DNA from 3 places in the Paraburkholderia sp. GAS42 genome. Region 1 is predicted to be linked to each of the others. Evidence: predicted binding sites of a transcription regulator. Region 1 holds the regulator's gene; each other region holds the start of a gene.
What was found. The regulator LexA, encoded in region 1, represses DNA repair genes until DNA is damaged. The targets are predictions, from matches to a motif close to ACTGTATNNNNATACAGT.

Region 1 (6,799 bases):
CGGGCAGGGCAGCGATGCCTTCGTGCAGCCGGGAAGGCTTCGCGGGGGAGGAGTCGTAACTGCGTGCGTCCATATATTTCCGGTGAATCTTTGCCTTTGCTGCGGGTTGGGTGGCGAGCGCTTTCGGTCGCTTATGTCTGCGTTTGCGTTTTTGCAGTGGCTCAGTCCTGCATCTCGCGGCCGGTGAGCCGCAGAAAGACGTCTTCGAGATTGGCCGGCCGATGCAGATAGCGCAGATCGGTGCGCTGCTTGAGTTTCGTGTGCACCGGCTGCGGATCGTCGACGTAGCAGAACAGCGTCAAGCCACTGATTTCAGTGCGTACTGCGAACGGCGCAAGTTCGTCGCGCAGCAGCGCCGGGTCGGGACCATAGATTTCGATCACATCGCAACCAATCTCCGACGCGATCAGTTCACGGGGCGCGCCTTCCGCGATCTTGCGACCTTCCTCGATCACGCACACGCGATGACACAGCCGCTCGGCTTCTTCCATGAAGTGCGTCGTGAGCAGGATCGTCTTGCCGCGCGCGAGCAGCGAACGAAGCCGCTCCCAGATCAGGTGCCGCGCCTGGGGATCGAGACCGGTGGTGGGCTCGTCCATGATCAGTACGTCAGGATCGTTGACGAGCGCGCGGGCCAGTGTGAGGCGCCGCTTCATGCCGCCCGAGAGTTCGCCGACGCGTGCGTCGGCCTTGCTTTCAAGGCGCGCGAATTCGAGCAGCGACGGCACGAGATCGCGCGTTTGCGCCGCGCTCAGGCCGAAGTAGCGGCCGAACACCAGCAGATTTTCGCGGACGGTGAAATCGGGATCGAGGTTGTCGAACTGCGGCACGACGCCGACGCGCGCCCGGGAGTAACGCGCGCGCGCCGGAATGGGCTCGCCGCAGAGCTGGATCGTGCCCGCATCCGGCGCAGCGATGCCGAGCAGCATGCGCAGCGTCGTCGTCTTGCCGGCGCCGTTTGGACCGAGCAGGCCAAAACATTCACCCGCGCGGACATGGAATGAAAGGCCGTCCACGACCGTTTTCTCTCCATAGTGCTTTTTCACCTCTTCGAATCCGATTGCTGCGTTTGGTAGGTACATGGATCGACACTTGCTCCGGACTTGCTTCTGACTTGCTCGATACGCGCCTGCGAGGCGAGGGCAGGCTATTCTAGGGCATCGCCGTCGTCGCCGCCGGGCGCCAGATTGCTGCGATGGGGCGCTTTTTGCACTGCGGCAGGGCGTCAAACACGGTGGCGACGCACTTAGCGTTTTCCATCCCTTGCAACCTGAATTGCGGCGCACCATGATTGAAGCGATGCCGCGATCGACGCGGATGGGAGATGACCATGGCGAGCTACAAAAAAATCCTGCTGTGCTACGACGGCTCGCGCGAAGGCCGCAAGGCGCTGCGCTGCGGCGCGGACCTTGCGCTTGACCTTAAGGCCGAGACGCATCTGCTCTCGGTGGTCGACATGCGCTCGAGCATTGCGCAAAGCGCGGGTCTATTGACTGACGTCGCATGCGGCCGTTTCGAAGACACGGCTCGCGACATCCTTCAGGAAGGCGTGAACTGGCTGACCGAGCGCGGGGTTCAGGCGCACGGTCATTTCGCATTCGGCCATCCGATCGATGAAATTGCCAATCTGGCCAATCAGTTGCAGGTCGATCTGGTCGTGGTCGGCCATCGGTGCCGGACCGGTCTCTCGCGATGGTGGATGGGCGCCGGCAACACGCCGTTGCTCGATAGAGTGTCGTGTAGCATCCTGGTGGCGTGTTCATCGGTGGAAGAGCAGCATCAGACGGCGGCCGCGGCCTGACATCGAATGCGATTCTGGACGACGCGCGTGTTCGCGTTCAGCCGTTGAGATCGACAGCTGACAGCTTCCACGAAAAGAGTCCATCGCGTCGCAGGATCGCGGAATAGTGCGTATCGCCGACACCGTGCCGATACGTTACGACGAACTCGTTGATCCCGTGATATTCCGCCGTGGTCTGTGGAGGTTGTGGCGGCGTCTGCTGGACCGGCGACGTTGAAGCGGCGGGCGGCGCAGGTGCCTGTGGCGCTGCTGCGCCCGGCGCCCCGGTGGACCGCCCGTTCGGTGCTCCATCCGATACCGGACCGGCCGCTACCGGTGGCCGCTCGCCGAGGTCGCCGCGCGGCGGCATGCCGTTCAGCAACGCTGCGACGCCGTCCGGCGTCGCATACGCATCCACCAGTGGACCAATCAACGCAACGCCGATCATCGCGCCGATGGCGGCCAGCGGATTTCCGTTGTGCTGCGCATCGAGCCGCCTTGCGAGCAGCCCGGTGACCTGCTGCTTCAGACTTTCGCGCAACGCGGGAAAGTCGACGTATTCATTGACCGTCTCGGCGTCGCGGGCATCCGCAGCCCGCTTAAGGCTGTCGAGCGCGATGTAGGGCGACGCATATCCATACCCCAGCGCAGCCACGACCACGATTACAACAATCGCGATGGCAAACGCGCGCAGGGAACGACGATTTCTTGTGGGTACCGAAACGCTCATAGGTTGCGACTCGCCGTTAAACGTCAATTAACGTGGACCGCAACGAAGTGAAAACGATCCCTTGCGGCTCCTGATGCTACCGCAAGAATCCGTTTTCGCACGCCTTCAACTATTCGAACAGCGCGCCTTGCATGGCCGCGCTTTCTTCCGCGATACAGCGGTCGATCATGCGGCACACTGCGTCGACAGTTCCCACCATGATGAGCCGCGACGGCCCGTGATACACGCGCACCGGCGCGCGACGGCCCGGCTCCGCGTTCAACCCTGAGTTCAGCGAAACACGCGCAAAAGCCGGCATCGCGGACGGCAAGGTCGACGCTTCCGTCATCACCTCGCGGTCGAACAGCGACGGCGCACCGGCAGCGTCGAGCGGTGCGCACGGCACCAGCTTGCGCAGATGACGCAGACGTCCGAACTGACGAAAAGGGAGCAGGCGGGCAAGGCGTTCCATGAGACTCTCCAGGCGAAGTTCAGAATTCGGTCGGGCGAATCAGCCCAACCGCGATGCCTTCGAGCGCAAATTCCCCGCTGCCGGCCTGAACAAAGATGTTTTCATAATCGGGGTTCTCGGCGATCAGCTCGATACCGTCCGGCCGGCGCTTCAGGCGCTTGACCGTGACGTCGTCGCCAATACGCGCAACGATGATCTGACCGTCTTTCGCTTCGCTCTTCTTCTGCACGGCGAGCAGGTCGCCGTCGAAGATGCCCGCATCGCGCATCGACAGCCCGCGCACCTTCAGCAGGTAGTCCGGCCTGCTGGAGAAGAGCGCCGGGTCGCACGCGTAGTGCTGCGAGATGTGCTCCTGCGCGAGGATCGGGCTACCTGCCGCCACCCGGCCGATCAGCGGCAATGACAGCTGCATGATGCTCGAGTGCGGCAACGTGAACTGGTAAGGGCTGTCGTCCGAACCGGACAGCAGCCGGATACCGCGCGACGCGCCCGCCGCAAGCTCGATCACGCCTTTGCGCGCCAGCGCGCGCAGATGCTCTTCCGCCGAGTTCGCCGAGCTGAAACCGAGCTCGGCGGCAATCTCCGCGCGGGTGGGCGGGAAGCCGGTGCGTTCGATGGCCCGGCGGATCAGATCGAAAACCTGCTGCTGTCGTGCGGTGAGTTTGGTCATGGCGCCACTGTATGGATGAACAGGTGACTGTATTTTTATACAGTAATCGGCGCATTTCAAGCTTTACTTTAAGTTCGTCCGGATCGCCGCCGCCAGAACGCCGGTTTTCGGCGTTGTCGCAGCCGGATTCGTGTCGCAACGCTACGCCAGGCCGTCGTTACCACTTTTGAGTATTAAAAAATGAAGAACAATTATTTTTAATGATGAAAGCCGTTCGATAGACTGGCCTCCAGTTGATGCAAAGCAACGCACACGCGCCGCGATAACGAAAGAACAAACCGGAGAAAATCGGATGAGCAGAAATACGGGGCTGGCAGGCAAAACACGAAAAATCGTCACGGCGCTCGCGCTGGGCGTCGCGGCAGCAGCGGGTGTCGCCGGTCAGGCGCTGGCAGCGGATACGACGCTGCTGAACGTGTCGTACGACCCGACGCGCGAGCTGTATCAGGACGTCAATCAGGCGTTCGGCAAGGAATGGAAGGCGAAAAACGGCGAGTCGGTCACGTTCAAGCAGTCGCACGGCGGCTCGGGTGCACAGGCGCGCTCGGTGCTCGACGGTCTGCAGGCTGACGTGGTGACGCTGGCGCTCGCATACGACATCGACGCGATTGCGAACAAGGGCCTCATCGACAAGGGCTGGCAGAAGCGTCTGCCGGACAACGCGTCACCGTACACGTCGACCATTGTGTTTCTGGTGCGCAAGGGCAACCCGAAGCACATCAAGGACTGGGACGACCTGATCAAGCCGGGCGTTTCGATCGTGACACCGAACCCGAAAACCTCCGGCGGCGCACGCTGGAACTACCTGGCTGCGTGGGCGTACGCGGAGCATCAGCCGGGCGGCAACGACCAGAAGGCGAAGGAATTCGTCGGCAAGCTTTACAGGAACGCGGGTGTGCTGGACTCCGGGGCCCGCGGCGCGACGACAAGTTTCGTGCAACGCGATATCGGCGACGTGCTGATCGCGTGGGAAAACGAGGCGTTTCTGTCGGTGAAGGAATTCGGCCCGGACAAGTTTGAGATCGTCGTGCCGTCGGTGAGCATCCTGGCTGAGCCGCCCGTCGCGGTGGTCGACAAGGTCGTCGACAAACACGGCACGCGCAAACTGGCTGAGGCGTATCTGAATTTCCTCTATAGCGAGGAAGGTCAGGAGATCGCCGCGAAGAATTTCTACCGTCCGCGTTCGAACAAGGTGCCGGCCGCGCTGACGGCGAAGTTTCCGAAGCTGAAGCTGTACACGGTGGACGACAGCTTCGGCGGCTGGACCAACGCGCAGAAGACTCACTTCGCGGACGGCGGCGTCTTCGATTCGATCTATCAGCCGCAATGACGCCAATGCCAATACGTATCAGGCAGTGAAACCAGACAGGCGCGCCCATCGGGCGCGCTTTTTGGCCAGATGGACCCCGAAGTCTTGACCCGGCTTGAAGCGCGGGTTTAACCCTGAAAGAGCACCCAGCATGACGACGTTGACCTTCCGAAAGCCGAGCGCGTTACCCGGCTTCGGCCTGACACTCGGCATCACCGTGGCGTATCTGAGCCTCGTGGTGCTGATTCCGCTCGCGGCGACCTTTCTGAAAACCGCGACGCTCGACTGGTCGCAGTTCGTGCGCGCCGTGACGTCGCCACGCGTGCTCGCGTCGTACCGGCTGACGTTCTTCGCCGCGCTCGGCGGCGCGCTGATCAACGCCGTGTTCGGTTTCCTCGTGGCGTGGGTGCTGGTGCGCTACACGTTTCCGTTCAAGCGGATCGTCGATGCGGTCGTCGATCTGCCGTTCGCGCTGCCGACTTCGGTGGCCGGCATTTCGCTCGCGGCCGTGTATTCGGGCAACGGCTGGCTCGGACAGTTTCTCGTGCCACTTGGCATCAAGGTCGCGTTTACGCCGCTCGGTGTGCTGGTCGCGCTGACGTTTATCGGCCTGCCGTTTGTCGTGCGAACCGTGCAGCCGGTGCTCGAGGATTTCGAGCGCGAACAGGAAGAGGCCGCCGCGTGTCTGGGTGCGTCGCGCTGGCTGACGTTCCGTCGGGTGGTGTTGCCTTCGGTGTTGCCCGCGCTGCTGACGGGTTTCGCGCTTGCGTTCGCGCGTGCGCTCGGCGAATACGGCTCGGTGATTTTCATCGCGGGCAATGTGCCGATGAAGTCCGAAATCACGTCGCTGCTCATCATCACGAAGCTCGAACAGTACGACTACGCGGGCGCGACCGCGCTTGCCGTCGTGATGCTGGTCGTGTCGTTCCTGATGCTGCTGCTGATCAATACGCTGCAGTGGTATCTGCAACGGCGCACGAGTCGCGGCGCGTCGGGGCCGACCGTGCCGCCGGTGGGCGCTTCCACTGCGGCCGCCGTCGCCGGAGGTGCGCAATGAGCGAGGATTCCGTGACGTTCGCCTCGGGCAATCCGCGCAACGGCGCTGCGGTCAACCGCCGCCCTGATCCCGTGACCGAGCCGCGCGCCGTGCGCTGGCTGCTCGTCGGCATCGCGTTGCTGTTTCTCGCGCTGTTTCTGGTCGTGCCGCTTGCCGCTGTGTTCTATCAGGCTTTCAGCAAGGGCGTCGGTTTCTACTTCGAATCGCTCGCCGATCCGGATGCGCTTTCCGCCATCAAGCTCACGGTGATTACCGCGGCGATCGCCGTGCCGCTGAATCTCGTGTTCGGTCTGGCCGCGTCGTGGTGTATCGCGAAGTTCGAGTTCCGCGGCAAGGCGCTGCTGACGACGCTGATCGATCTGCCGTTCTCCGTCTCGCCGGTGATCTCAGGTTTGATCTATGTGCTGATGTTCGGCGCGCAAGGCTGGTTCGGTCCGTGGCTCGAGGCGCATAACGTGCAGATCATTTTCGCCGTGCCGGGCATCGTGCTCGCGACGATCTTCGTCACGTTCCCGTTCGTCGCGCGGGAGCTAATTCCGTTGATGCAGGCGCAGGGTAACGATGAAGAAGAAGCCGCTCACGTGCTCGGCGCGTCGGGCTGGCAGATCTTCCGCCGCGTGACGCTGCCGAATGTCCGGTGGGGTCTGCTGTACGGCGTGATCCTGTGTAACGCGCGTGCGATGGGCGAGTTCGGCGCGGTGTCGGTGGTGTCGGGCCACATTCGCGGACAGACCGACACGATGCCGCTGCACGTCGAGATTCTCTACAACGAATACAACTTTTCCGCGGCGTTCGCCGTGGC
Region 2 (6,799 bases), on a different contig from region 1:
GATCCGCGATCGCGATGCCGAAGCGGCGCGGCAGGCGATGGCGGGTTTGCTCGGTGTGACGCGTGGGCGTATTGAAGGATAAGCCTGTGCGCGCGGCGTGCTAAGGTCGGATGCCTGGGTTGCGACGCTGACGTTGCCGTTAGATGTCGATGCGTTCAATCAACCGTGCAAAGGAGAAAATTGTTCATGTCAGCCCGTTTTGCCGCGCTTACACTCATGTTCCCCCTCGCGATGGCTTCGCTGGCTGCTTATGCCGAGCCTGTGCCTGACAGCCAGTGGCAGGCCAGTCAGGTAACGCTGTTCACACTCGTGCAGGACGGCTACAGGATTGTGTCGGTGATCGACGAGCGGCACGGCGAGGCGAACTCGACGCAGACGTTTTACCTGCAGCGGGAGCAGGGCGCGTTCAAGTGCGTCGAGCAGCATCAGGTCGAACCGAAGACGAGGACGTCAGAAGCGCAGTTTGCATGCTTTGAGCTGTCGCAGCCGCTTGCGACGCCGAAGGTGAAGTAGCCCTGTCTCGCGCCCGGCTCGCCACCCCCCCGCCGCCCTCCGCTGGAGAGCGAATACAAAAAAGCCGCTGTTCCTTGCGGAACAGCGGCTTTTTCTTGCAACTGGTGGCGAATCAGGGACTCGAACCCCGGACCTGCGGATTATGATTCCGTCGCTCTAACCAACTGAGCTAATTCGCCGAAAGAAGCGAGATTATGCGGATGACGGCGGGGGCTGTCAACCCCCGCGCGTCACATTTGCTGACTCTCTATCCAGGAACGCCCTTAACCGGATGCAGCAGAGGGCGCCACAGCCACGCCGTCAATCTCTGGCGTAGATGTTCGAGTCCTTGGTCTCCTTCACGAACAGCATGCCGATCACGAACGTCGCCATCGCGATCACGATCGGATACCACAGCCCCGAATAAATATTGCCCTTCGCCGCGACGATCGCGAAGGCGGTCGCCGGCAGGAAGCCGCCGAACCAGCCATTGCCGATGTGATACGGCAGCGACATCGACGTATAGCGGATCCGCGTCGGGAACATTTCCACCAGCATGGCCGCGATCGGTCCGTACACCATCGTCACGTAGATCACGAGGATCGTCAGGATCACGACCGTCATCGGCCAGTTGATCTGCGACGGATCGGCCTTCGGCGGGTAACCGGCCGTCTTCAGCGCGGAACCGAGCGTCTTGTCGAACGTCTTGCCCTGTTCCTTCGCGTCGGCGGCCTTGCCGTCATAGGTGTTGATGATCGTGTCGCCGACCTTGATTTCCGCCAGCGTGCCTGCCGGAGCGGCGACGTTGTCGTAGTTCAAGCCCGCCTTCGACAGCGCGCTCTTCGCGATATCGCACGAGCTCGTGAACTTCGCCGTGCCGACCGGGTTGAACTGGAACGAGCACTCATCCGGGTTCGCGACCACGACGATCGGCGACTTCTGCTGCGCGGCTTCCAGCGCCGGGTTCGCGTAGTGCGTCAGCGCATGGAACAGCGGGAAGTACGTGATCGCCGCGATCAGGCAGCCGGCCATGATGATCGGCTTGCGGCCGATCCGGTCTGACAGCGAGCCGAAGAACACGAAGAACGGCGTGCCGATCAGGAGTGCCAGCGCGATCAGGATGTTCGCGCTCGTGCCATCGACCTTCAGCGTCTGCGTCAGGAAGAAGAGCGTGTAGAACTGACCCGTGTACCACACGACAGCCTGACCGGCCGTCAGGCCGACCAGCGCGAGGATCACGATCTTCAGGTTCTTCCATTGACCGAATGCTTCGGTCAGCGGCGCCTTCGACGTTTTGCCTTCAGCCTTGATGCGCTCGAATGCCGGCGATTCATGCAGTTGCAGGCGAATCCACACCGAGACTCCGAGCAGCACGATCGAAGCGACGAACGGAATGCGCCAGCCCCAGTCGCCGAATGCGTCTTCGCCCATCGTCGTGCGCACGCCGAGAATCACGAGCAGCGAGAGGAACAGGCCGAGCGTGGCCGTCGTCTGGATCCACGCGGTGTAGAAGCCGCGACGGTTGGCCGGCGCGTGTTCCGCGACGTAAGTCGCCGCACCGCCGTACTCGCCGCCGAGCGCGAGGCCCTGCAGCAGGCGCATCGCGATGAACAGCACGGGCGAGATGAAGCCGATCGACGCGTAGCCCGGCAGGAAACCGACCACGCACGTCGACAGACCCATGATCACGATTGTGATGAGGAACGTGTACTTGCGGCCGACCATGTCGCCCAGCCGGCCGAACACGATCGCGCCGAACGGCCGCACGGCGAAGCCCGCCGCGAAGCCAAGCAGCGTGAAGATGAAGCCTGCGGTTGGGTTGACGCCGGAGAAGAAGCTCTTGCTGATGAATGCCGCCAGCGAGCCGGCCAGATAGAAGTCGTACCATTCGAAAACGGTGCCGAGCGACGAGGCGAAGATCACCCGCTTCTCCTCGTTCGTCATCGGCGCGTGCGAGATTTGCCCGCCAACGGTTGCCATATGTCGTCTCCAATATTGATATAAGCATGCGGGCCCGCCGGCAAGGCGGTCCCGTGAGCCGATTATTGGAGCTAAAACTTACGGCGTACTGACGCTTATCCTGATATTGAGGGTGACATGTTGTTTGCGTAAATGTGCGCTTCGTCTTCTAACGCGGTGTCAAATTTCGCTGAAAAGTGTGTAAGTACGTGCGCCTGCGTGCCATCGAGTTTGCTGGAAAGCCGTCAGTTAGGGTAAGTCCCGGCACGTTCCAGCATCCTCAAACTGACACGGACGAGCGTTCCGGCAAGCCGCGGCGACGCCTGATAGACGTTGTCCCCGATCGTCAGCGTGCCGCCGTGCATCGTCGCGATCTCGCGGACGATCGCAAGACCCAGTCCGCTGCCGTCGCCCTCGCGGCCGAGAATCCGGTAGAAACGCTCGATCACGCGATCGCGCTCGGCGGCGGGAATGCCGAGTCCCGTGTCTTCGACTTCGAGATGCACGAGTCGCGCGGCAGGTTCCGGCTTCACGCGCACCGTGATGCGTCCGCCTTCGGGCGTGTAGCGGATCGCGTTGTCGATCAGATTCGACAGCATTTCACGCAGCATCACCAGATTGCCGTCCACCTCGATGCGCCCGTCCGGCTCGTTGAGCCCTTCCGGGCCTTCGTAGCCCAGATCCATCTGCCGGGCGAGGGCGGCCTGAATCCAGTCACGCACCGCGTTGCGCGCGACTTCCGTGATCTCGACCGGCGTGAAGATCTGCCCGGACATCCGGTTTTCGGCGCGCGCCAGCGCCAGCAGCTGCGTGACGAGCCTCGCCGCATGTTCGGAACTGGTCGCGATCTGCTCGAGCGAGCGATGCACTTCCGCCGACGCATCCTGCCGCAGCGCCAGTTCCGCCTGCGTGCGCAGACCGGCGAGCGGCGTCTTCATCTGATGCGCGGCGTCCGCGATAAAGCGCTTTTGCAGCTCCATGTTCTGTTCGAGGCGCGTCAGCAGATCGTTGAACGACGTCACGAGCGGCTCGATTTCCGGCGGCGCGCGCCGGGCTTCGAGCGGCGACAGATCGTCCGGGCGCCGCGCGCGGATGTTCGACTGCAGCGCGTGAAGCGGCGCGAGCCCGCGCGACAGCCCGAACCACACCAGCAGGATGGCCAGAGGCAGGATCACGAACTGCGGCAGGATCACGCCTTTGATGATGTCGTTGGCAAGCTGGCTGCGCTTGTCGAGCGTTTCGGCCACCTGCAGCAGCACCGGCTGTGCGCCCGGCATCTGCGGAAACTCGACCGTCGTGTACGCGACGCGGATGTCGTTGCCGCGCAGCACGTCATCGCGAAACTCGACGATGCCCGGCTGCGGCCGGTCTTCCTCATGCGGCAACGGCATGTCGCGGTCGCCGCCCACCAGTTCGCCACGCGTGCCGAGCACCTGATAGAACACGCTATCGATGTTGTCCGCGCGCAGGAAATCGCGCGTCGAATCAGGCAGCGACAGCTCGGCGACGCCGTTCACCGGGTGAATCTGCCGCGCGAGCACGTAGGCGTCGGTTTCGAGCGCGCGGTCGAACGGGCCGTTCGCGATCGATTTGGCGACAAGGTACGTCACCGCGAGACTCATCGGCCACAACAGCAGAAGCGGCGCGAGCATCCAGTCGAGGATTTCGCCGAACAGCGAGCGCGGACGCGCCTCCGCGGCGGCTTCGCTTTCGTCAGGCGGCGCGAACGGGTTGGCGTAACGGGCGTCGCGGGCTTCGTCGTCGAGGCTCGCGATGGGCGGCGCGGCCTGCTCCAGGCCAGGCGCGGCGGTGTGCTCGGCGCGAGCGGGCATGCGCGGTCCTACTTGAAGTGGTGGCTCGCAGGCATCGCGCCGGGAGCGGGCGCAGCGGGTGCGGTGGTTGAAGCAGTCGTGGCGGTAGTGGTCGCTCCGGCTGCCGGTGCTGGCGCGGCCTTTTCGAGGCAGTAACCGAGGCCACGCACGGTGATGATGCGCACGCCGCTCGGCTCGATCTTCTTGCGCAGCCGGTGCACGTAGACTTCGATCGCGTTATTGCTGACTTCCTCGCCCCATTCGCACAGGTGATCGACGAGCTGCTCCTTCGACACCAGCCGTCCGATCCGCTGCAGCAATACTTCCAGCAGACCCAGTTCCCGCGCCGACAGATCGATCACCTGGTCGTTGACGTACGCGATACGCCCGACCTGATCGAACGACAGCGAACCGTGCTTCACGACGGTCGGACCGCCGCCGGCGCCACGACGGGTGAGCGCCCGTACGCGCGCCTCGAGTTCGTTGAGCGCGAAGGGTTTGGCCATGTAGTCGTCCGCGCCGAGGTCGAGACCCTTCACGCGTTCGTCGACGCTGTCCGCAGCGGTCAGGATCAGCACCGGCAGGTTCGAATTACGTGCCCGCAAACGCCGCAGCACCTCGAGACCGGACATGCGCGGCAGGCCGAGATCGAGGATCAGGAGGTCGAAAGTCTGCATCGAAAGCGCGGTATCGGCTTCGACGCCGTTCTTCACGTGATCGACGGCATAGGCCGATTGGCGGAGTGATCGGACAAGGCCGTCCGCGAGTATGCTGTCGTCTTCGGCAATGAGAATTCGCATGAGGCGTTGAGGCTCTGGCATTGCCCGCGTCGTGGTGTCGCCCGGCGCGCGGCGGTCTCCGAAACAATCGTGGTGGCTTTGCACCGCCCGTCGCGCATGCGTTGAAATGAATGCGAAACGAGCTTGCCAAAACCACTGTTTTTTTATACAGTGTCTGCGTTTAGAGCGCCGTCCGCAAAAACGGACCGCAACCCTGCGTCAGACGCCGTTCATCATAGCAAAGGACGATTCATGGAAGAAAGCAAGAAAGGCCCGGCTGGACTGACTGCTGAAAAGAGCAAGGCGCTGGCTGCCGCGCTCGCGCAGATCGAAAAGCAGTTCGGCAAGGGGTCGGTCATGCGGCTCGGCGCGGGCGAGGCGGTCGAAGATATCCAGGTGGTCTCCACCGGATCGCTCGGCCTCGACATCGCATTGGGCGTCGGTGGTCTGCCGCGTGGTCGCGTCGTCGAAATCTACGGTCCGGAATCGTCGGGTAAAACCACGCTGACGCTGCAGGTCGTCGCTGAAATGCAGAAGCTCGGCGGCACGGCAGCGTTTATCGACGCAGAACACGCGCTCGATATTCAATACGCGGGCAAGCTGGGCGTGAACGTGTCCGATCTGCTGGTTTCGCAACCGGATACCGGCGAACAGGCGCTCGAAATTGCCGATGCGCTGGTGCGCTCGGGCTCGATCGACATGATCGTGATCGACTCGGTCGCGGCACTCGTGCCGAAGGCTGAAATCGAAGGCGAAATGGGCGACTCGCTGCCGGGTCTGCAGGCACGTCTGATGTCACAGGCGCTGCGCAAGCTCACCGGCACGATCAAGCGTACGAACTGCCTCGTGATCTTCATCAACCAGATCCGGATGAAGATCGGCGTGATGTTCGGCAACCCGGAAACCACGACGGGCGGTAACGCACTCAAGTTCTACGCGTCGGTGCGTCTGGACATTCGCCGTATCGGTTCGATCAAGAAGAACGACGAAGTGATCGGCAACGAAACGCGCGTGAAGGTCGTCAAGAACAAGGTAGCGCCTCCGTTCCGCGAAGCGATCTTCGACATTCTGTACGGCGAAGGTATTTCGCGTCAGGGTGAAGTCATCGACCTTGGCGTGCAGGCGAAGATCGTCGACAAGGCGGGCGCGTGGTACAGCTACAACGGCGAGCGCATTGGTCAGGGCAAGGACAACGCACGCGAATTCCTGCGTGAGAATCCGGACATCGCGCGCGAAATCGAAAACCGCATCCGCGAATCGCTTGGCGTGAACGCGATGGCAGACGTAGCCGTGGTCAGCGCCGAAATCGCGGGCGAAGAAGAGTAATCGTCGCGTGATACGTAAGGGCCGGCCTGCATCACCGCCTGAGCCACAGCCTGAATCACGGTCTGTGGATCGTGCAGGACATGATGCGGACGGCCCGCATGAAGGTGACTCGTTCGATCCGTTCGAGTCGTTTGATGCGCATGATCGGGCTGCAGGGCGTCGTTCGTCGACTGCGTTTGCATCGGCGTCCGCATCGGCGTCTTCTCGCGGCGCCGGCGTCACAAGTGCTGCAAATACTGCAAGTGCCACAGGCGATCAAGAACCCGAAGCACCTGCAGAGCCCACCTACACCCGCTCGCGTCGCGCGCCCGGCGATCCACCGCCCGCAGGCAAAGACCGCGACGCCAACTCAAAACGTCCCGCACGCTCGCTGAAAGGCCGTGCACTTGGCTATCTGTCGCGTCGCGAATACAGCCGTGCCGAACTCGCGCG
Region 3 (6,799 bases), on a different contig from region 1:
CGACCACCTGTTGCAGATAGTCGAAGCTGCTCAGAAAGCCGAGGTAGTTGCCCGGTTGGGCCGCGTATTGCGCGGCGATCAGATCGGCGATCGGCACGAGCGAGCGCTCGCGGTCGCGCCAGCGCGTCGACACGTTGCCCGCGACGCGCACCGTCAACTGCTCCGCGCGGAACGGGCCATCGACATCGAGCCAGCCACTCTCCGCCGGTAACCCAAGCGTGTCGCGATAGAAATGATGCGGGCTCAGCGTGCCGGAGAACATCACCGTCGTGCGCGCCGCCGCATAGCGTGGTGCGAGAAACGGCGCCGGAATCACATTGCGCACGCACAGGACCGAGTTGACCGTCGCGCGGCCCGCGTAGCGTTCGGTTGTGAGCGTGACGTCGAAGATCGAATGCGCGCCAAACTGCTCGACGAGCGACGTGAAATGCATCGCATCGAAATAGAAACGCAGCAGCGTTTCATTGCCATCGATCGTGTCGGGCGCTTCGGCCAGTTGCTCCGTCATCGCGCTGATCAGATTCTGCGCGGCCAGTTGCAGACGCGCGGGCACGGCCGCGTGGACCACGTAGTTTTCGGTTTGCGTGCGGTTCAGCGCATTCCATTCGCGCGACAGTTTTTCGAGCGGCTTTTTCAGCGCTGCGGGCGCGGTCTTACGCGCGATCCGCAATGCGGTCTGATCGAAGCTCGCGGTGTACATGCGGCGCGCGCGCTCGAGCAGGTTATGCGCTTCGTCGACGAGCACGGCCACGCGCCACGGGTTCATCTGCGTGAGCGCGTACAGCAGCGCGCTGCTGTCGTAGTAATAGTTGTAGTCGCCAACGACCACATCGCTCCAGCGCGCCAGTTCCTGCGCGAGATAGTACGGACAGACATCGTGCGCGAGCGCCGCCGTGCGCACCGACGCCCGGTCGAGTCGCCCGGATGCGAGCGCCGCGCTGCGTGCGTCGGCAAGCCGGTCGTAGAAGCCGCGCGCGAGCGGGCACGATTCGCCATGACAGGCCTTGTCCGGATGCTCGCAGGCCTTGTCGCGCGCGACGAGTTCGAGCACGCGCAGGGGCAGCGGATCACCCTGCTGACGCAGCGTTTCGATAGCGTCGAGCGCGAGCGCGCGACCCGGTGTTTTCGCGGTCAGGAAGAAGACGCGGTCGATCTGGTCCGCCGCGCACGCCTTCAGCAACGGGAAGATCGTGCCGAGCGTCTTGCCGATGCCCGTCGGCGCCTGCGCCATCAGACATGTGCCATCACGGGCTGCGCGATACACCGATACCGCGAGTTCGCGCTGACCGCTGCGAAACGCGCGATACGGAAACTGCAGCGCGGCCAGCGCCGCGTTACGCGCGTCGCGATGCGCTTCCTCTCTCGCGGCCCAGTCGCTGAAACGCTCGCACTGATCGACGAAGAACGCTTCGAGCGAAGCCGCCGTGTGGTGCTCGGTGAGCAGCGTTTCTTTCTGGCTCGCGATGTCGAAATACACGAGCGTGACGTCGAGCGACGACAACCCACGCTGCTGGCACAACAGATGTCCATACACGCGCGCCTGCGCCCAATGCAGCGCACGGTGGTTCGCGGGCATCGTATCGAGATCGCCGCGATGCGTCTTCACTTCTTCGAGACGGTTCAGCACGGGATCGTAGCCGTCCGCGCGGCCCCTGACGGTGAGGCCACGATGCGTGCCGGTCAGCGTGATCTCGGATTCGTATCCGCTCGCGCGACGCGCGGATACCGTGGCGTGACCCGCGATGCCTTCCAGCGCGGTCGGCGCAGGCGTGAAGCGCAGGTCGAGATCGCCGCGCTTCGCCGCGAATTCGCACAATGCCCGCACGGCGACGATGTAGGTCATGCTGATCCGTTGGCTCTGCCGGCCAGGTCGACCCGGTCAACGATGGGCGTTTCATCAGCCCCGTCGATGCAGACAGCCGGATCGGCGACATCCTTGCCCTCGAGCGGAACCACAGCGCCCGCTGCATCAACATGCCCGTCAGCCCATCGCACGTCGACTACGCGCACGGGCATCTCATGCTGCACGCAGTACTCCAGCCAGCGGATCTGGTTGTCCTGCAAACGGTCGCCGGGACCTTTCACCTCAATCAGTTCATATCGCTGTTCGGCGGGCCAGAAGCGGATCAGATCGGGCAGCCCCGAGCGGTTGCTCCGGATATCGACCAGCAACCGTTCGAACCAGCGCTTCAGATGCAGCGCCGGCAGGCAGTCGAGCGCGAGCGTCAGCAGTTCGGGCGTGAGCAGCCCCCAGAACACGAACGGCGACTGCACGCCGAACTTCGTCTCGAAGTGACGCAGGATCGTGCTCCGATACGCTGCGTTGTCGAGTTGCGCGAAACACGCATCGAACAGCGCGGCGCGACGCGACTGGAAATCGGCCGCGTGGAGATCCGCCGGACCGCGCTGGAACGGGTGAAAGAACGCGCCCGGAATCGCAGCGAAAATCGCGTCCCAGCACAGCAGCCCGAACAGCGAATTGATCAGCCCGTTCTCGACATAGTGGATAGGCGCGTCCGCGCAGCCAAGATGGTCGCGCACGACGTACTCAACTGGTCGCGGTTCGGAAGGTCGCGCCAGCACCAGTTCGCTGCGGGCAACCGGCCGCGCCCTCGCATTGCGCGCGACCGCCTGCCCCAACTGCCGCCGCAGCCGCGGCAACATCCGGGCGACGCGCTGGCTTTCCTCCTCGCTTTCGGGTTGGGTCGCCGCCTGCAACGCCAGCGCGAGCGCCTGATCGCACTGGCCGCTCCGCTCCAGCGCGCGCATACGTCGATGGCGGGCGCCAGGCCAGTCGCAACGCTCGTATACACAGAGCGCGACTGCCCAGTCGTGCCGGCGCTCTGCATGCTGGCCGATACGAAACAGCAGCTTCGCGCGACGCGTTTCGAGCCATGTGTTGTCACTGCGGCACGCCTCGACGGCCGACAGCAGGTTATCGAGCGCGTCGCCTTCGTTCAGGACATCGGGGAGCGTATCAAGGCTATCGCGGCACGCATGCAGCGCGAGAAACACCTCGACATCGGCCCGCTGCTGGAACGCGCGCGACGACGGCTCGAACGCGACGCGCTCGTACTGAAACACGCCAAGGTCTGCGAGCACGAATTCCGACCAGTCCTGGTGCAGGTTGCCGAAGAACATCAACCGCAGACGATCGCACAACGGCGCGATGGTGACACACAACACGCGCTCTTCGGATTGCAGATCCCACATGGAATACCGGCGTGCCTCGCCGTATCGCTCGCGCAGCGTAGCGAGCAGATCGGCCTTGCGGGTCGCGGATTTCACCGGAAGATCGGGAAACAGGCGGGCGAGTTCCGGACGCGTGACGAGACCAGAGAGTTCGTCGAGCGTCAGAAGCGGATCGGGATCGACCCAGCCTCGCGCGACGAGCGGCTGCGCGGCATCGAGCGGGCAGCCGATCTCGTCATACGCGAGCCGGCTCGAACGGAATAACGGCCCCTTGCGCATCAGCATGCGCACGAGCAGCGCCTGGGATGCTTCGGGCAGTTCGTCGAACGACCGCAGGAAATCCCGCCCGGCGGCATCGAGCAGGTCGTCGTAACGTTCCTTGAGCCACGCGAGCGCGCGCTGGAAGTTGCGCAGATAGTAGTGAGGATCGGGAGAAGCCGTCGGCACGGGCATGCGCACAAAAGCTGTATGTTTATACAGCCATCATATCAGGACCGCGACGGGACTCCGGCGCACACGCGCCACGCCCGCCATCGCAGGCGAAGCGCTCGAAACGTTTCACTGCCCCGTCGGCTGCACGTAAGTCCGCACGCCTGCGAGTGGCGAACCGTACCCGCCCGACTGTGTATTGTTCGGCAGACCATTGACGAGTTGCGCACGCGGATCGGTCGGATTCAGATTCATCTCACCGGCCTGCTGGTTGCCGTGCGATGGATACTCGCTGCCGAGCGGCGCGTGCGGCATCAACTTTGGACTGTTGGCGGGCAGGCTCATGTCGTCCTGCGCGGAAAGCCCCTGAGCGAAGGCCGATCCTGTCGCCGCGCACAACGCAGTGAAGAAGACCAAAGACAACAAACGGGGTGGTCGCGACATGCTCGACTCCTTCGAGGTCGTGTATCGACTCATCCAGTGTAGGCGATGGAAAACACGTGCGAGGACTACCTGTTTTCCTTCTGCACGTTTTAATCCGGTCACATGCGGGTGGATAATGAACAGCATGACACGCCATTCCCGACTCCCGTCCCCGTCCCCGGCTCGCGCATTCCGGCGCACCGCCGCAACGTTCTGCGCCGCGCTTATGCTCGCCGCATGCACGTCACCCGGCCCGACCTCAGGCACCGCATCTGCCGCGCTCGACACCGCGCTCGCGGGCCCGCAGCGAACCGACAAGGCAAAAGCACGCGACGTCTACCGTCATCCGAAGGAAACGCTCCAGTTCTTCGACGTTGAAACGTCGCAGACGGTGCTCGAAATCGCGCCGGGCGGCGGCTGGTACACCGACATCCTCGCACCGTATCTGCATGACAGCGGGACGCTCTACGAGGCGCAATACGAGAGCCCGTCGACCGCCGCCGCGGAGGAAGAGAAAGCCAACCGCGCCGCATTCGAGAAGAAGCTTGCGGCGACGCCAGCGGTCTATGGCAAGGTCGTGGACGGCACGTTGCGTGGCGGTCAGTTCAGCGGCTTTCCGGCCAGCGGCAACGTCGACCGCGTGCTCACGTTCCGCAACATTCACAACTGGATCGAAGACGGCGAGATCGACGCGAACCTGCGCGCCTTCTACGCGGCGCTGAAGCCGGGCGGTGTGCTGGGTGTCGAGGAGCATCGCGCGCGGCCGGACACGTCGGTGCAGACCATGATCACGACGGGCTATGTCACCGAAGCCTATGTGATCCAGCACGCTCAGGCGGCCGGGTTCGTGCTGGCCGCACGCAGCGAGGTCAACAGCAACCCGCGCGACACGAAGGACTACCCGAACGGCGTCTGGTCGCTACCGCCGACGTACGAGGGCGGCGACACCGATCGCGCGCGCTTTGCGGCGATCGGCGAATCGGACCGGATGACATTGAAGTTTGTGAAGCCGGCGCAGTAAGCACCGGTTCTCCCCCCGGAACCCACTGGGGCTAGCCGTGCGGCAAGCCGCTGGGGAAAGGTGGAGAAGCGCGAAAAATCGCGCGACGAAAATGATCAGTCGTCCCAGCTGTCCGGCAGTGTCTGCGTCAACGTCGACACGAAGCTGGCGGTTTCCCGCTGCCTCGGGCGCGTGAAGATATCGCGCGCCGGGCCCGATTCGATCACCGCGCCGTCGGTCAGGAACACGACATCGCGCGCAATCGACGCGGCAAGCCGCAGATCGTGCGTCGCCATCAGCATCGTCATGCCTTCCTTCGCGAGCTGCCGCAGCACATCGACCACTTCGGCAGCCAGGCCCGGATCGAGCGCCGATGTCGGCTCATCGCACAACAGCACATCCGGCGACGGCGCCAGCGCCCGCGCAATCGCGACACGCTGCTGCTGACCGCCGGAGAGCGTCGACGGCCACGCGTCCGACTTATGGGCAATGCCCACCTTCGTCAGCAGTTCATGCGCCCGCACGCGCGCGCGTTCAGCGTCCCACTTCTGTACGGTGATGAGCCCTTCCATCACGTTCTCGATAACCGTGCGGTGCGGAAACAGCTGAAAGTTCTGGAACACCATGCCGGTGCGCCGGCGGATGGCCAGCACGGCATCGCGCGAGGGCTTTTCCGTGCGGCTGAATTCGAGCCGCTGGTCGCCGAGTTCGAGCGTGCCGGCTTCGGGAATTTCCAGCAGGTTCACGCAACGCAGCAGCGTGCTCTTGCCGCTGCCGGACGGTCCGATCAGCGCCGTGACATTGCCCTGCGCGAGCGCGAGATCGACCGAGTTCAACACCCGATGATCGCCAAAATACTTTTCGATTTTCTGCAGTCTGATCATCAGTTACCGCCCGTGAAAAGCGCGTGGCGCCCGAAACGCCGTTCGAGCCTGACCTGCGCCGACGACAGCACCGAACTGAACACCAGATAGATCAACGCCGCTTCCGTGTACAGGATCAGCGGCTCATACGTCACCGATGCGATGCGCTGCGCGGCCTGGAAAATCTCCGGCACGGTCAGAACGGCGGCGAGCGACGTATCCTTCACGAGCGCGATGAACGAATTCGACAGCGGCGGCAGCGCGACGCGCGCCGCTTGCGGCAGAATCGCGCGACGCAGTGCCTGGCCGCGCGTCATCCCCATCGAGTACGCGGCTTCCCACTGCCCCTTCGGGATCGATTCGATCACGCCGCGGATGACCTCGGAATTGTAGGCGCCGACGTTCAGCGAGAAACCGATAATGGCCGCCGTCAGCGGATCAAGCACGATCCCGACATTCGGCAGGCCATAGAAGATCACAAACAGCTGCACAAGCAGCGGCGAGCCGCGAATCAGCCAGACGTAGAACCGCACGATAGCCACGGACCAGTTCGGTCCGAAGAGCCGGATCAGCGCGACGGCAAACGCCAGCGCGAGACCCAGCACGAAGGAAATCAGGGTGAGCGGCACCGTGAACACCAGCCCCGCGTACAGCAGGGGCCAGAGTGACGTACCCATCAAATGCAGCCATACCGGCATGATTCAGGCTCGCTTTTGAGGCTTTACTTGGATACGTCTTTGCCGAAGTACTTGTTCGAGATCTTGTCGTAGGTCCCGTCGGCCTTCATGTCGGCGAGCGCCTTGTTGATCGCAGCCTGCAGTTCCGGATTGCCCTTGCGGATCAGCACGCCCGACTGGTCGCTTTCAGAAGATTCATCCAGCGCGGCGATCTT

Region 2: the regulator LexA is predicted to act here: its motif matches at 5,197-5,214, upstream of recA (recombinase RecA).
Region 3: the regulator LexA is predicted to act here: its motif matches at 3,656-3,673, upstream of P3T16_RS05575 (VRR-NUC domain-containing protein).

What each region holds. Positions count from the first base shown of each region.
Region 1 covers NZ_JBNDML010000028.1:8,692-15,490, reverse strand. The annotation lists gene P3T16_RS30390 (ABC transporter permease) at 1-73, opposite strand, end outside; gene nodI (nodulation factor ABC transporter ATP-binding protein NodI) at 162-1,082, opposite strand; gene P3T16_RS30380 (universal stress protein) at 1,331-1,801, shown strand; gene P3T16_RS30375 (DUF2939 domain-containing protein) at 1,839-2,510, opposite strand; gene P3T16_RS30370 (hypothetical protein) at 2,620-2,961, opposite strand; gene lexA (transcriptional repressor LexA) at 2,981-3,631, opposite strand; gene P3T16_RS30360 (sulfate ABC transporter substrate-binding protein) at 3,924-4,961, shown strand; gene cysT (sulfate ABC transporter permease subunit CysT) at 5,092-5,997, shown strand; gene cysW (sulfate ABC transporter permease subunit CysW) at 5,994-6,799, shown strand, end outside.
Region 2 covers NZ_JBNDML010000008.1:161,469-168,267, reverse strand. The annotation lists gene P3T16_RS14545 (FadR/GntR family transcriptional regulator) at 1-82, shown strand, start outside; gene P3T16_RS14540 (hypothetical protein) at 187-513, shown strand; tRNA gene P3T16_RS14535 (tRNA-Met) at 616-692, opposite strand; gene P3T16_RS14530 (MFS transporter) at 814-2,472, opposite strand; gene P3T16_RS14525 (sensor histidine kinase N-terminal domain-containing protein) at 2,697-4,283, opposite strand; gene P3T16_RS14520 (response regulator) at 4,292-5,062, opposite strand; gene recA (recombinase RecA) at 5,294-6,367, shown strand; gene recX (recombination regulator RecX) at 6,375-6,799, shown strand, end outside.
Region 3 covers NZ_JBNDML010000003.1:121,735-128,533, reverse strand. The annotation lists gene P3T16_RS05580 (ATP-dependent DNA helicase) at 1-1,843, opposite strand, end outside; gene P3T16_RS05575 (VRR-NUC domain-containing protein) at 1,840-3,645, opposite strand; gene P3T16_RS05570 (hypothetical protein) at 3,751-4,065, opposite strand; gene P3T16_RS05565 (class I SAM-dependent methyltransferase) at 4,190-5,065, shown strand; gene P3T16_RS05560 (amino acid ABC transporter ATP-binding protein) at 5,161-5,928, opposite strand; gene P3T16_RS05555 (amino acid ABC transporter permease) at 5,928-6,605, opposite strand; gene P3T16_RS05550 (amino acid ABC transporter substrate-binding protein) at 6,629-6,799, opposite strand, start outside.